Linked DNA regions of Streptomyces hawaiiensis. The protein of the gene in region 1 interacts with the protein of each later gene in a pairwise test. Links are inferred from orthologs where the notes say so. Each region holds a gene or a part of one and is shown in the gene's direction. Other genes may lie near its edges. The genes, in order: eno and rpe.

What was found.
Region 2: the proteins of eno (region 1) and rpe interact in binary tests that used the Escherichia coli proteins (3 or more experiments, as listed by UniProt). The link is inferred for Streptomyces hawaiiensis from one-to-one orthologs.

Annotation. Positions count from the first base shown.
Region 1 is NZ_CP021978.1:3,646,442-3,652,867, reverse strand. Bases 2,928-5,728 are described here. They hold eno (phosphopyruvate hydratase), read left to right. Parts: upstream 2,928-3,588; coding sequence 3,589-4,869; downstream 4,870-5,728. Other genes in these bases: CEB94_RS16620 (DUF501 domain-containing protein), read left to right, coding at 5,497-5,728; CEB94_RS16625 (FtsB family cell division protein), read left to right, coding at 4,972-5,448; CEB94_RS16635 (LysM peptidoglycan-binding domain-containing protein), read left to right, coding at 2,928-3,325. Also shown: CEB94_RS16645 (cytochrome P450 family protein), read left to right, coding at 1-1,155; CEB94_RS16640 (LysM peptidoglycan-binding domain-containing protein), read left to right, coding at 1,278-2,231; more of CEB94_RS16635, read left to right, coding at 2,630-2,927; more of CEB94_RS16620, read left to right, coding at 5,729-6,027; CEB94_RS16615 (Ppx/GppA phosphatase family protein), read left to right, coding at 6,024-6,426. UniProt on the Escherichia coli protein: Catalyzes the reversible conversion of 2-phosphoglycerate (2-PG) into phosphoenolpyruvate (PEP). It is essential for the degradation of carbohydrates via glycolysis.
Region 2 is NZ_CP021978.1:1,628,188-1,634,691, reverse strand. The notes cover bases 1,280-4,158. They hold rpe (ribulose-phosphate 3-epimerase), read left to right. Parts: upstream 1,280-2,315; coding sequence 2,316-3,002; downstream 3,003-4,158. Other genes in these bases: CEB94_RS07515 (barstar family protein), read left to right, coding at 4,127-4,158; CEB94_RS07520 (sugar-binding transcriptional regulator), read left to right, coding at 3,080-4,123; CEB94_RS07530 (MMPL family transporter), read right to left, coding at 1,280-2,175. Also shown: CEB94_RS07535 (RsmB/NOP family class I SAM-dependent RNA methyltransferase), read left to right, coding at 1-53; more of CEB94_RS07530, read right to left, coding at 34-1,279; more of CEB94_RS07515, read left to right, coding at 4,159-4,498; CEB94_RS07510 (GuaB1 family IMP dehydrogenase-related protein), read left to right, coding at 4,607-6,049; CEB94_RS07505 (amino acid permease), read left to right, coding at 6,375-6,504. UniProt on the Escherichia coli protein: Catalyzes the reversible epimerization of D-ribulose 5-phosphate to D-xylulose 5-phosphate.

The DNA of each region.
Region 1 (6,426 bases):
GCCTGGCTGGTCACGCGGTACGCCGACGCCAAGCAGACGCTCGCCGACAACCGGCTCTCCAAGAACCCGGCGCACCACGACGAACCGGCGCACGCCAAGGGCAAGACCGGGATCCCCGGGGAGCGCAAGGCCGATCTGATGACGCATCTGCTGAACATCGACCCGCCGGACCACACCCGGCTGCGGCGGCTGGTGTCCAAGGCGTTCACGCCCCGCCGGGTCGCCGAGTTCGCCCCGCGGGTGCAGGAGCTCACCGACACCCTCATCGACGGGTTCGCGCGGAAGGGGTCCGCCGACCTGATCCACGAGTTCGCCTTCCCGCTCCCCATCTACGCCATCTGCGACCTGCTCGGCGTCCCGCCCGAGGACCAGGACGACTTCCGTGACTGGGCGGGCATGATGATCCGTCACCAGGGCGGGCCCAGGGGCGGCGTGGCACGGTCCGTGAAGAAGATGCGCGGCTACCTCGCCGACCTCATCCACCGCAAGCGGGAGGCGCTGCCCGCCGAACCCGCCCTCGGCGAGGACCTCATCTCCGGCCTCATTCGCGCCTCCGACCACGGTGAGCACCTCACCGAGAACGAGGCGGCGGCCATGGCCTTCATCCTGCTGTTCGCCGGTTTCGAGACGACCGTGAACCTGATCGGCAACGGCACCTACGCCCTGCTCACCCACCCCGAGGAGCGCGCACGCCTCCAGGCGTCCCTCGCCGCCGGGGAGAGCGGCCTCCTGGAGACCGGCGTAGAGGAACTGCTGCGCTACGACGGCCCCGTCGAACTCGCCACCTGGCGCTTCGCCACGCAGCCCCTCACCCTCGGCGGGCAGCGCATCGAGGCGGGCGACCCCGTTCTCGTCGTGCTGGCCGCCGCGGACCGGGACCCGGAGCGGTTCGCCGGTCCGGACGTGCTGGATCTCGCCCGCCGTGACAACCAGCACCTCGGGTACGGCCACGGCATCCACTACTGCCTCGGTGCCCCGCTCGCCCGGCTGGAGGGCCAGACCGCGCTCGCCACCCTTCTCACCCGCCTCCCCGACCTCCGGCTCGCCGCGGATCCGGCCGAGCTGAGATGGCGCGGCGGCCTCATCATGCGCGGGCTGCGCACCCTGCCGGTGGAGTTCGCGCCGGCTGAAAGTGACGAAACATCAGACTTGTGATCTTCACGTGATCTGCGCGGCATGAACTTGTGACAAGTGATCGTCTGCCGATACGTTCACCCATCAACGCGGCCCGGGTTTCGCGCCGCGTTGGTCACTGATGTCTCGCGAAAGGTCTCCGTATGCTCTCCGGGAACGGTCGGCACCGTCGCCCCCGCCAGGCTCCGGCTCTCCTCGTGGCGGCCGGAGTGACCGGCTCCGCCATCGCGATCCCGCTCCTCGGGGCTTCTGGCGCCAGCGCGGCCGACGGCACGACCTGGGACCGGGTCGCGGACTGCGAGACCGGCGGCGCCTGGAGCCAGAACAGCGGTAACGGCTACTACGGCGGCCTGCAGTTGTCCCAGGAGGACTGGGAGAACCACGGCGGTCTCGACTACGCCGCGAGCGCCGATCTGGCCAGTCGCTCTCAGCAGATAGCCGTGGCCGAGAGAATCCTCGCCGACCAGGGGGTCGGCGCGTGGCGCACCTGCGGACTGCTCTCGGGACTCCAGCAGGACAAAGGGTCGGAATCACCCGATTCATCCGAATCATCCGGTGAGGTGGACTCGCCCGGATTGCTCGACTCGCTGGGTTCGCCCCCCTCTGAGAGTCCTTCTTCATCCCCTTCGCCTGACGCGTCGTCGCCGTCGAAGGACGAAACCACCAAGACCGGCAAGTCGCCCGAATCCGACGGTTCGTCGCGGGATCGGCAGCCCGACGCCTCTCCGTCGGCCACCTCCGAGGGCGGCACATCGGGCACATCGCAGCAGGACGAGGACTCCTCGGCGTCGGCCGATACCGGCTCCGGCCGTCATCGCGGTCCCAGCGCCGACGAAACCCGCGCACCCGAGGGCGAACGTGCGGAGAAGCCCACGGGGCGTCACTCCACGCCCGCTGACGAGAGTTCCGGCGAAGAGTCCGAAGGCGCCTACATCGTGGGTGTCGGCGACAGTCTCTGGTCCATCGCCGACGCCCTTCGGGTCAGCGGCGGATGGCACGCGCTCTACGAGGGCAACGAGAAGGCGGTCGGCGCCGACCCCGACCTCATCCACCCCGGTCAGACGCTCACGGTAGGGGGCGAAGCGGACGAGAGGTAGCCGTTCGGGCAGTGCGGAAACGGCAGTCGAAGTCGTCCCGAAACCGGGTGAGTTCACGTCATGTTTCGCGCCGAATGTCCCGTATAAGGCCGGTGAGAGATAGATCTCAGAAGCCTTGATCGTCTTTGAAATTCCGCGGACCGCGTGTCTACGGTCGTGACCGCTCGTCACCACGAGCCCCGGCTGCCGCAACGCCGAATCCTGCCAGCGGCCGTACGGGAACAGTCGTCGCGTCAAGCGCCGTAGGCAGGAGCGGGGGACCCAAGGTAAGTGCCCGACCGGCCAGTTGAGCCGGAAGGGCTTGGGGTGAAGCCGTGTCCCGGGAGGGACGCGGCCGGGCAACTCAACCGGCCCGAACCCGACAGCTCACCTCGCAGGCGTCGGTGAGGGGATCTTCCATGCTGTTTTCCAGCAAGGGCAAGCACCGCCGTCCGTCCAAGGCCACTCGTGCCATCGCCGTCGCCGGTGTCGCCGGCGCCGCCGTCGCCGCCCCGCTGATGGCGGTCGGCAACGCCTCCGCCGCCACCGCCTCCGAGTGGGACACGGTCGCCCAGTGCGAGTCCGGCGGCAACTGGTCCATCAACACCGGCAACGGCTACTACGGCGGTCTGCAGTTCTCCGCCTCCACCTGGTCCGGCTACGGCGGCACCCAGTACGCCTCCACCGCCGACCAGGCCACCAAGTCCCAGCAGATCGAGATCGCCGAGAAGGTCCTGGCGAGCCAGGGTAAGGGTGCCTGGCCGGTCTGCGGCAAGGGCCTGTCGAGCGCCGGCTACACCGGCGGCGGCTCCTCGAGCGACTCCGGCAGCTCCTCGCAGCAGAGCCAGCAGAGCACCGAGTCCCGCGAGACCCAGCAGCAGCCGGCCTCCCGCTCCGACGAGCGCCCGGCCGCCAAGAAGACCGTCACCACCCCGACCGGCAAGAAGGTCAAGAAGGGTGACGGCGAGTACAAGGTCGTCAAGGGCGACACCCTGAGCTCGATCGCGGCGGACAAGAAGGTCAAGGGCGGCTGGGAGAAGCTGTTCGAGCTGAACAAGGACATCGTCGAGGACGCCAACCTCATCTACCCGGGCCAGCAGCTGCACCTGAAGTAAGCAGCGGCCCGCCCAGGGCCCACAGGCTCCCCGCTCCGGTGCGTCATCCCCCGTACGCACCGGAGCGGGGTTTTTTCTGCCGTTCTTCGCAATCCGGCTTTGTTCCGTTCGGAAACAATTTACTCTCGGTTCTGTCCATGGGGTGGGCGACCCGGTGGCCGATCGCCCGGAGCCGGTTAGGCTCATGTCGCGAGCCACCACGGCCCGCACCTCGCCGGGTCCACGCGACCCGCGTACCCGCGTCACATAAGAAGGAGATGCTCGTGCCGTCCATCGACGTCGTCGTAGCCCGGGAAATCCTGGACTCCCGAGGCAACCCCACGGTCGAGGTCGAGGTCGGCCTCGACGACGGCAGCACCGGTCGTGCCGCCGTCCCGTCCGGCGCCTCCACGGGCGCCTTCGAGGCCATCGAGCTCCGCGACGGCGACTCGAACCGCTACCTCGGCAAGGGTGTGGAGAAGGCCGTCCTCGCGGTCATCGAGCAGATCGGCCCGGAGCTCGTCGGCTACGACGCCACCGAGCAGCGCCTGATCGACCAGGCGATGTTCGACCTGGACGCCACCGACAACAAGGGCTCCCTCGGCGCCAACGCCATCCTCGGCGTCTCCCTCGCCGTCGCCCACGCCGCCTCCGAGGCCAGCGACCTGCCGCTCTTCCGCTACCTGGGCGGCCCCAACGCGCACCTGCTGCCGGTGCCGATGATGAACATCCTGAACGGCGGCTCGCACGCCGACTCCAACGTGGACATCCAGGAGTTCATGATCGCCCCGATCGGCGCGGAGTCCTTCTCCGAGGCCCTGCGCTGGGGCGCCGAGGTCTACCACACGCTGAAGAAGGTCCTGAAGAGCAAGGGCCTGGCCACCGGCCTCGGCGACGAGGGCGGCTTCGCCCCGAACCTCGGCTCCAACCGCGAGGCCCTCGACCTCATCCTCGAGGCCGTCAAGGAAGCCGGCTACACCCCCGGCGAGCAGATCGCCCTGGCGCTCGACGTCGCCGCGTCCGAGTTCTACAAGGACGGCGTCTACACCTTCGAGGGCAAGGAGCGCTCGGCGGCCGAGATGACCGAGTACTACGCGGAGCTCGTCGACGCGTACCCGCTCGTCTCCATTGAGGACCCGCTGTTCGAGGACGACTGGGACGGCTGGAAGGTCCTCACCGACAAGCTGGGCGACAAGGTCCAGATCGTCGGCGACGACCTGTTCGTCACCAACCCCGAGCGCCTGGCCCGCGGCATCGACGAGGGCGCGGCCAACGCGCTCCTGGTCAAGGTCAACCAGATCGGTTCGCTCACCGAGACCCTGGACGCCGTCGAGCTGGCCCAGCGCAACGGCTTCAAGTGCATGATGTCGCACCGCTCCGGCGAGACCGAGGACGTCACCATCGCCGACCTGGCCGTCGCCACCAACTGCGGCCAGATCAAGACCGGTGCCCCGGCCCGCTCCGAGCGCGTCGCCAAGTACAACCAGCTGCTGCGCATCGAGGAGATCCTCGACGACGCCGCGGTGTACGCCGGCCGCTCGGCCTTCCCGCGCTTCAAGGGCTGACCCCGGCCACAAGACGCAGCGTCGTACGTACGTCCCCGTACTCGGTCCCGTACCGTGTCCGGGGACGTACGCGCGTAGGACGGTGGAGCGGGAGGCGGACAGATGGCCGTGAAGGACCGGGACCGGTTCTCCACCGCGACCAGGATCCGGTTGCTCGGCGAGCAGACCGCGGCCCGGGTCTACCGCTCCCAGACCAAGCGCCAGGCCCGCCGCTCGCGGCTGACCGGCCGGGCCGCGCTGCTCGCCCTGGTGATGTGCTCGCTGATCGTGGCCCTGGCCTACCCGATGCGGGAGTACGTCTCGCAGCGCGCCGAGATCGACGACCTCCAGCGCGAACAGCGGCAGGCCCGCGAGCGCGTCGAACGGCTGCGCGACCTGAAGGCGCGCTGGCAGGACGACGCGTACGCCGAGCAGCAGATCCGGCAGCGGTTGCACTACGTCATGCCGGGGGAGACGGGCTTCATCGTCGTCGACCCGCACGCGTCGAAGCAGTCGCGCACCGACCTGGGGGCGGCCGACCGCCCCTGGTACTCGAACGTCTGGGACGGGGTCGACAAGGCCGACGCCTCCGGCCAGTGACCCGAGCCCCAGTGACCTGAACCCAGAGAAAGACAGCCTGAAACAGTCATGGAAACGCCCCCTCCGACTACCCCGCGCACCGAGCCCACCGACGCCGACGTCGAGGCCTTCAAGCAGCAGCTCGGTCGGCCTCCGCGAGGTCTGCGCGCGATCGCGCACCGCTGCCCGTGCGGACAGCCGGACGTCGTCGAGACGGCGCCGCGGCTGCCGGACGGCACGCCCTTCCCGACGCTGTACTACCTGACGTGCCCGAAGGCGAACTCGGCGATCGGGACGCTGGAGGCCAACGGCGTGATGAAGGAGATGACCGAGCGGCTGGACTCGGACCCGGAGCTGGCGGCGGCGTACCGGGCCGCGCACGAGGACTACATCCGGCGGCGCGACGAGATCGAGGAGCTGAAGAACTTCCCCAGCGCGGGCGGCATGCCGGACCGGGTGAAGTGCCTGCACGTCCTCGTGGCTCACTCGCTGGCCGCGGGGCCGGGCGTGAACCCGCTCGGTGACGAGGCTCTGGCCATGCTGCCGGAGTGGTGGCGCAAGGGCGCCTGCGTGACGACCGCCGAGGAGGATGCCCAGTGACCCGTGTCGCCGCCGTGGACTGCGGTACGAACTCCATCAGGCTGCTGGTCGCCGACGCGGACCCGGCGACCGGTGAGCTGGTCGACCTGGATCGCCGGATGACGATCGTGCGGCTCGGGCAGGGTGTCGACCGCACCGGCCGGCTCGCCCCCGAGGCGCTGCAGCGGACCTTCGCGGCGTGCCGCGAGTACGCCGGGATCATCAAGGAGCACGGGGCGGAGCGGCTGCGGTTCGTGGCGACGTCCGCCTCCCGGGACGCCGAGAACCGGGACGAGTTCGTGCGCGGTGTGCTGGACATCCTGGGCGTCGAGCCCGAGGTGATCTCCGGGGACCAGGAGGCCGCGTTCTCCTTCACCGGCGCCACCAAGGAGCTCGCCGGGCGCGACCACCTTGCGAAGC
Region 2 (6,504 bases), 2.0 Mb from region 1 along the record:
ACCTGCACGGGACCGACGCGATGTACCTCGCGCTCATTCGCCGGACCGGCTGACCCCCGCTCCGACGCTCTCCCGGGCCGACGCGCCGCCGTCCTGGCGCGCCAGCCGGTGCGGCCACCACACCTTCGGCCCGACGTCCAGGAACAGCGACGTCACCAGGACCGAGCGGACGATGAAGGTGTCGATGAGGACGCCGAGGGCGACCGTGAAGCCGATCTCGGCGAAGGCGACCATCGGGAGGGTGCCGAGGGCGGCGAAGGTGCCGGCCAGGACCAGGCCGGCGGAGGTGATGACCGCCCCGGTGGCGGCCAGGCCGGTGACCACGCCCGCTCTGGTGCCCTGGCGGGCCGCCTCCTCGCGGATGCGGGTGGTCAGGAAGATGTTGTAGTCGATGCCCAGGGCGACCAGGAACACGAACACGAACAGCGGGAAGTCGGTCGCCTCGCCCGCGTAGTCGAAGACGTACCGGAACGCGAGCGCGCTGATGCCGAGCGCCGCCGCGAACGACAGGATCACCGTCCCGATCAGCAGCAGGGGGGCGATCAGGGCCCACAGCAGGACGCAGAGGATCAGCAGGACGACCACCAGCACCAGCGGGATGATCAGCTTGTTGTCGTGCGTGGTCGCCTTGTCCGCGTCGAGCAGGGCCGCCGTACCGCCGCCCACCTTGGCGTCGGCGTCGGGCACCGCGTGCACGGCGTCCCGCACCCGCTCGACGGTCTGTTTGGCGGCCTCGCTGTCCGCCGGGGCGGTCATGGTGGCCTCGAAGAGGACCTTGCCCTCGAAGGCCGGTTTCGCGCCGGGCGGCAGACCGAGGGACTGGGGGACCACGCCCTGCGTTGCGGCGACGGTCCGGCCCACCTGCACGGCCTGCGCCTGGTTGCTGACGATGACCAGGGGGTCGCCGCTGCCCGCCGGGAAGTAGCGCGCCGAGACCTCCTGCCCGGTGATCGAGTCCGGTTTCCCGGTGAACGCGTCCGCGTTGCCGATGCCCTCCGCGCGCAACTGGATCAGGCCCAGCGAGCAGACCGCCAGCGCGAGCGCCGTCACGATCCAGGTCATCCGCGGGCGGCGGGCGATACGGCGGCCCGTGCGGGCCCAGACGCCGCGATCGGTCGGGTCGGGCGAGCCGTGGTGCGGGATCACCGGCCAGAAGATCCAGCGGCCGAAGATCACCAGCAGGGCCGGGAACAGGCTCATCATCGCCACCAGGGCGACCGCGACACCGATGGCGGCCACCGGCCCCAGGCCGCTCGTGGAGTTCATCTCCGCGGCGAGCAGCACCAGCATGCTCAGCACGACCGTCGCGCCGGAGGCGAGCACGGCCGGGCCGGCGCGGTGCAGCGCCAGGGCCATCGCCTCGTGCCGGTCCTCGTGGCGGCGCAGTTCCTCCCGGTAGCGGGCCACCAGCAGCAGGGCGTAGTCCGTCCCGGCCCCGAAGACCAGCACCGTGAGGATGCCGGCGCTCTGGCCGTTGACCGTCAGTCCGCCGTGCTCGGCGAGCAGGTAGATCAGCGCCTGGGAGGTGAACAGCGCGCAGACCACCGCGACCAGGGGGACCAGCAGCAGGGTCAGGCTGCGGTACGTGATGAGCAGCATGACGACGACGACCACCATCGCCGAGAGCAGCAGGGTCGAGTCGATGCCCTCGAAAGCCTCCGCGAAGTCCGCGGAAGTGCCGCCCGGGCCCGTGATGTGCACGCTCAGTCCGTCGCCGCCCGTACCGACGTCGTCCCGGATGGACTCCACGGCGGGTGAGATCCGCTCCCAGCCCTCCTCGTCCATCATGATCGGCACGAAGACCTGGGCCGCCCGCGGATCGGTCTGCCGGTCGAACACCGGCCCCCGCGTCTGCTCCCCGAGAATGCCGTGGTCACGCAACTGCTTCAGCTGCGTGACGTCCTCGGCGATCTCCGTACGGTCCTGCGCCGTCAGGCCGCTCTCCCGCGCGTAGATCACCACCGCCGGGATCTGCTCCGGCCGGAAGTCCTCGGAGATCTGGAGCACCTGCGTCGACTCCGCGGACCCCGGCAGCCACGACGCGGCGTCGTTGTCCTGCGCGTCGGTGAGCTTCATGGCGAACGGCGCGGCGATGAACAGGACGACCACCCAGAAGACCAGCACGAGCCACTTGGCCCGCCGCCCGCAGACGAGATGCGCGATGCCCTGCTTCATACCGACCCCCTCGGCGGCAGCGCCCCGTAAGAGGCGCGGGTGACTGCGCGAGCGACCCACAACGGTCCGCGGCCGACGTCCCACCATTCCCACCCGGGACCGATGCCCACAACCCCCGAACGGCATGGCAGTCTTAGGCCATGGCCGCGCAGATCAACCCCAGCATCCTCTCCGCCGACTTCGCCCGCCTCGCGGACGAGGCGAAGGCCGTGGAGGGAGCCGACTGGCTCCACGTCGACGTCATGGACAACCATTTCGTCCCGAACCTCACGCTCGGCGTGCCGGTCGTAGAGTCGCTCGCCCGTGCGACGGACACCCCGCTGGACTGCCATCTGATGATCGAGGCCCCCGATCGCTGGGCGCCCCAGTACGTGGAAGCGGGGGCGGGTTCCGTCACCTTCCACGTCGAGGCCGCCGCCGCCCCGGTCAGGCTCGCCCGGGAGATCCGTGCCAAGGGCGCCCGCGCCTCCATGGCGCTGAAGCCCGCGACCCCCATCGAGCCGTACGAGGACCTGCTCCCCGAGCTCGACATGCTGCTGATCATGACGGTCGAACCGGGCTTCGGGGGACAGGCCTTCCTCGACATCATGCTTCCGAAGATTCGCCGCACCCGCGAGTTGATCAGCAAGCACGGACTGGAGCTCTGGCTCCAGGTCGACGGTGGAGTTTCCGCTTCCACGATCGAGCGGTGCGCCGACGCCGGAGCCGACGTCTTCGTGGCCGGATCGGCGGTCTACGGGGCAAACGACCCGGCCGAGGCGGTACGTGCACTACGCACACAGGCCCAGGCGGCGACCGCGAAGGCCTCCTGGGCCTGCGACCACTGAGCCACAGCAAAGTGAACGGCTCTCATCAGGGCTGATCAACCGCGCCGGATCTGCAAGGATGAACGGCGAATCCAGATGTGAACAGCAGTGAGGAGAACGCCGTGTCGGGTATGTCGGCGGGCCGGTCAGCCATGCGGATGGGACCCGCTGAGCTGGTGCAGGCGGCGGCCATGGCCCGCCGCTTCTACCTCGAGGGGAAGTCCAAGATCCAGATCGCGGAGGAGTTCGGCGTCAGCCGCTTCAAGGTGGCCCGGGTCCTGGAGACCGCCCTCGAACGGGATCTCGTACGCATCGAGATCCGTGTGCCCGCCGAGCTGGACGCCGATCGCTCGGACGCGCTCCGTGCCCGCTACGGCCTCAGGCACGCTGTCGTGGTCGAGTCCCCGGCCGAGGCCGAGGAGTCGCCCGACCCCGAGAACCTGGGAGAGGTGGCCGCCGACCTGCTCGCCGAACTGGTCGACGAAGGTGATGTGCTGGGCCTGGCCTGGGGCCGCTCCACCATCCACATGGCGGCGGCGCTCGACCGGCTGCCGCCGTGCACGGTGGTGCAGTTGACGGGCGTGTACGACGCCGGGACCGCCGAGCGCGGCTCGGTCGAGGCCGTGCGCCGCGCCGCCCAGGTGTCCGGCGGCGACGCCCACCCCATCTACGCCCCGATGCTGCTGCCCGACGCGGCCACGGCAACGGCGCTGCGCAACCAGACGGGCATCGCCCGGGCCTTCGAGCACTTCGACAAGGTCACCGTCGCGTGTGTCTCCATCGGCTCCTGGGAGCGGGGCATCTCCACGGTGCACGACATGCTCAGTGACGAGGAGCGCGCGCACTACGCCTCCCTCGGTGTCGCCGCCGAGATGTCCGCGCACCTCTTCGACGCCGAGGGCCGACGGATCGGCCGGGACCTGGGCGAGCGGTGCATCACCGTGAAGGCCGATCAGCTCCGCCGGATCCCCGAGGTCGTCGCGATCGCGGGCGGGCAGCGCAAGGGGCCCGCGATCGACGCGGTGCTGCGCTCCGGGCTCGTCACCAGCCTGGTGACGGACACGTCGGCCGCGGACTACCTGATGACGGCCGGTCCGGCGCCGAAGTCAGCGCTCAACAGGTCCGACCCGGACGGAGCCTGACGGGTGGCCGGGCAGACGCACGCAGTGCACGACCCGGCGGGCCGGATCGTGGTCGTCCTGGACCTGGACGGGGTCACGGACAAGGCGGGCCTCATGGACCGCTGCGCCCGTGACCTGGCCCTGCCCGACTGGTTCGGCCGAAACTGGGACGCCCTCGCCGACTCCATGGCCGACCCCGCCCTCTGGCCCGAGGGGGCAGGGGAGCGGGGCCTGCTGGTCGTCGTCCGGGGCTGGCGGAAGTACGCCGAGACGCGGCCCGAGGAGTGGCAGGTCGCCGAGGAGATCTTCGCCGAGGCGACCGACCGGGGCCCGGGGCTGTTCGTGACCCTCGGCCTTGGAGAATCCTCCGAGAGGCCCCCTGACCAGCCTGGATGATCCGCTGGGGGTGGTTGGGGCGCCCGTCATGGGAGAATGAAGTACGTGCTCTTTCCCCCTGGCCGGCCGGTCCGGGGGTCACCTCTGATCGACTGGGATGTGCGGCACGTGCGTTTCCTCAATGACATCCAGCCCGGGTACGACCTGACGTACGACGACGTCTTCATGGTGCCGAGCCGCTCCTCGGTGGGCTCGCGGCAGGCCGTCGACCTCAGCTCCCCGGACGGCACGGGCACCACCATCCCGCTCGTCGTCGCCAACATGACCGCCATCGCCGGCCGCCGCATGGCCGAGACCGTGGCCCGCCGCGGCGGCCTCGTGGTGATACCGCAGGACATCCCGAACGACGTGGTCACCGACGTCGTCTCCTGGGTGAAGAGCCGGCACCTGGTGCTGGACACCCCGATCATCCTGTCCCCGCACCAGACCGTCGCGGACGCGCTGGGGCTGCTGCCCAAGCGTGCGCACAACGCCGGTGTCGTCGTCGACGAGAACCACAAGCCCATCGGCGTGGTCACCGACTCCGACCTCTCCGGCGTCGACCGCTTCACGCAGCTCGCCGAGGTCATGTCCCGGGACCTGCTGCTCATCGACGCGGACAAGGACGCGGGCGAGGCCTTCAACACCCTCGACCACGCCAACCGCCGCTACGCCCCGGCCGTGCACAAGGACGGCACGCTCGCCGGCATCCTGACCCGCAAGGGCGCCCTGCGCGCCACGCTCTACACGCCGGCCACCGACGCGCAGGGACGGCTGCGCATCGCCGCCGCCGTCGGCATCAACGGCGACGTCGCGGGCAAGGCCCAGGAGCTGCTGGACGCGGGGGTCGACGCGCTCGTCATCGACACGGCCCACGGCCACCAGGAGTCGATGATCAGCGCATTGAAGCTGGTGCGCGACCTCGACCCGCAGGTGCCGATCGTCGCCGGCAACGTGGTCGCCGCGGCGGGCGTGCGCGACCTGATCGAGGCGGGCGCGGACATCGTCAAGGTCGGTGTCGGCCCCGGCGCCATGTGCACCACGCGCATGATGACCGGCGTCGGCCGGCCGCAGTTCTCCGCCGTCCTGGAATGCGCCGCCGAGGCCAGGAAGTACGGCAAGCACGTCTGGGCCGACGGCGGTGTCCGCCACCCGCGTGACGTCGCCATGGCCCTCGCGGCCGGTGCCTCCAACGTGATGGTCGGCTCCTGGTTCGCGGGCACCTACGAGTCCCCGGGCGACCTCCAGCACGACGCCCAGGGACGCGCCTACAAGGAGTCCTTCGGCATGGCCTCCGCCCGTGCCGTGCGCAACCGCACCTCGGAGGAGTCGGCGTACGACCGCGCCCGCAAGGCGCTGTTCGAGGAGGGCATCTCCACCTCCCGCATGTTCCTCGACCCGGCCCGCCCGGGCGTCGAGGACCTGATCGACTCGATCATCGCGGGCGTCCGCTCCTCCTGCACCTACGCCGGTGCCGGCTCCCTGGAGGAGTTCGCCGAGAAGTCCATCGTCGGCATCCAGAGCGCGGCGGGCTACGCGGAGGGCAAGCCGCTGCACGCCAGCTGGAGCTGACGACCCCGACGCCTCTTCGAACGGCCCCCGTCGCCCCGCCCCGCGGGACATCGGGGGCCGTTTCGCATGCCAGGGCCCTGCCGTCGGCACATGGAGCTCGCCGAGTGCGGGACCGAGGACCTTGAGTGCAATGAACACCCGCCCAGCCCCGGGGAACGCAATGATCTTGCGGGGATGCGCAAGGTTGCTGCATTTCGACAGCAACGCCGTTGCTCATAGGCTGTCGCCTCGTACGTGGCGTGGCGGGGACTCCGCTCGGTGGGTCCCTGCTCAAGGGCGCCCGCGGTCCCCGCCGCCCTGACCGGCAGCGATAAGGAGCCAGCGCGTGCTCGACCAAGGCGCACCCCCGCAGAACCCAGGCCAGACAGCCGCCCCCGCGCCCCCCGGCATCGGTGCGCGCCTCATGCGCCGCAAGCCCGTGGAACGCCTGGTCGCGGAGGGTGGCCAGGGCGAGG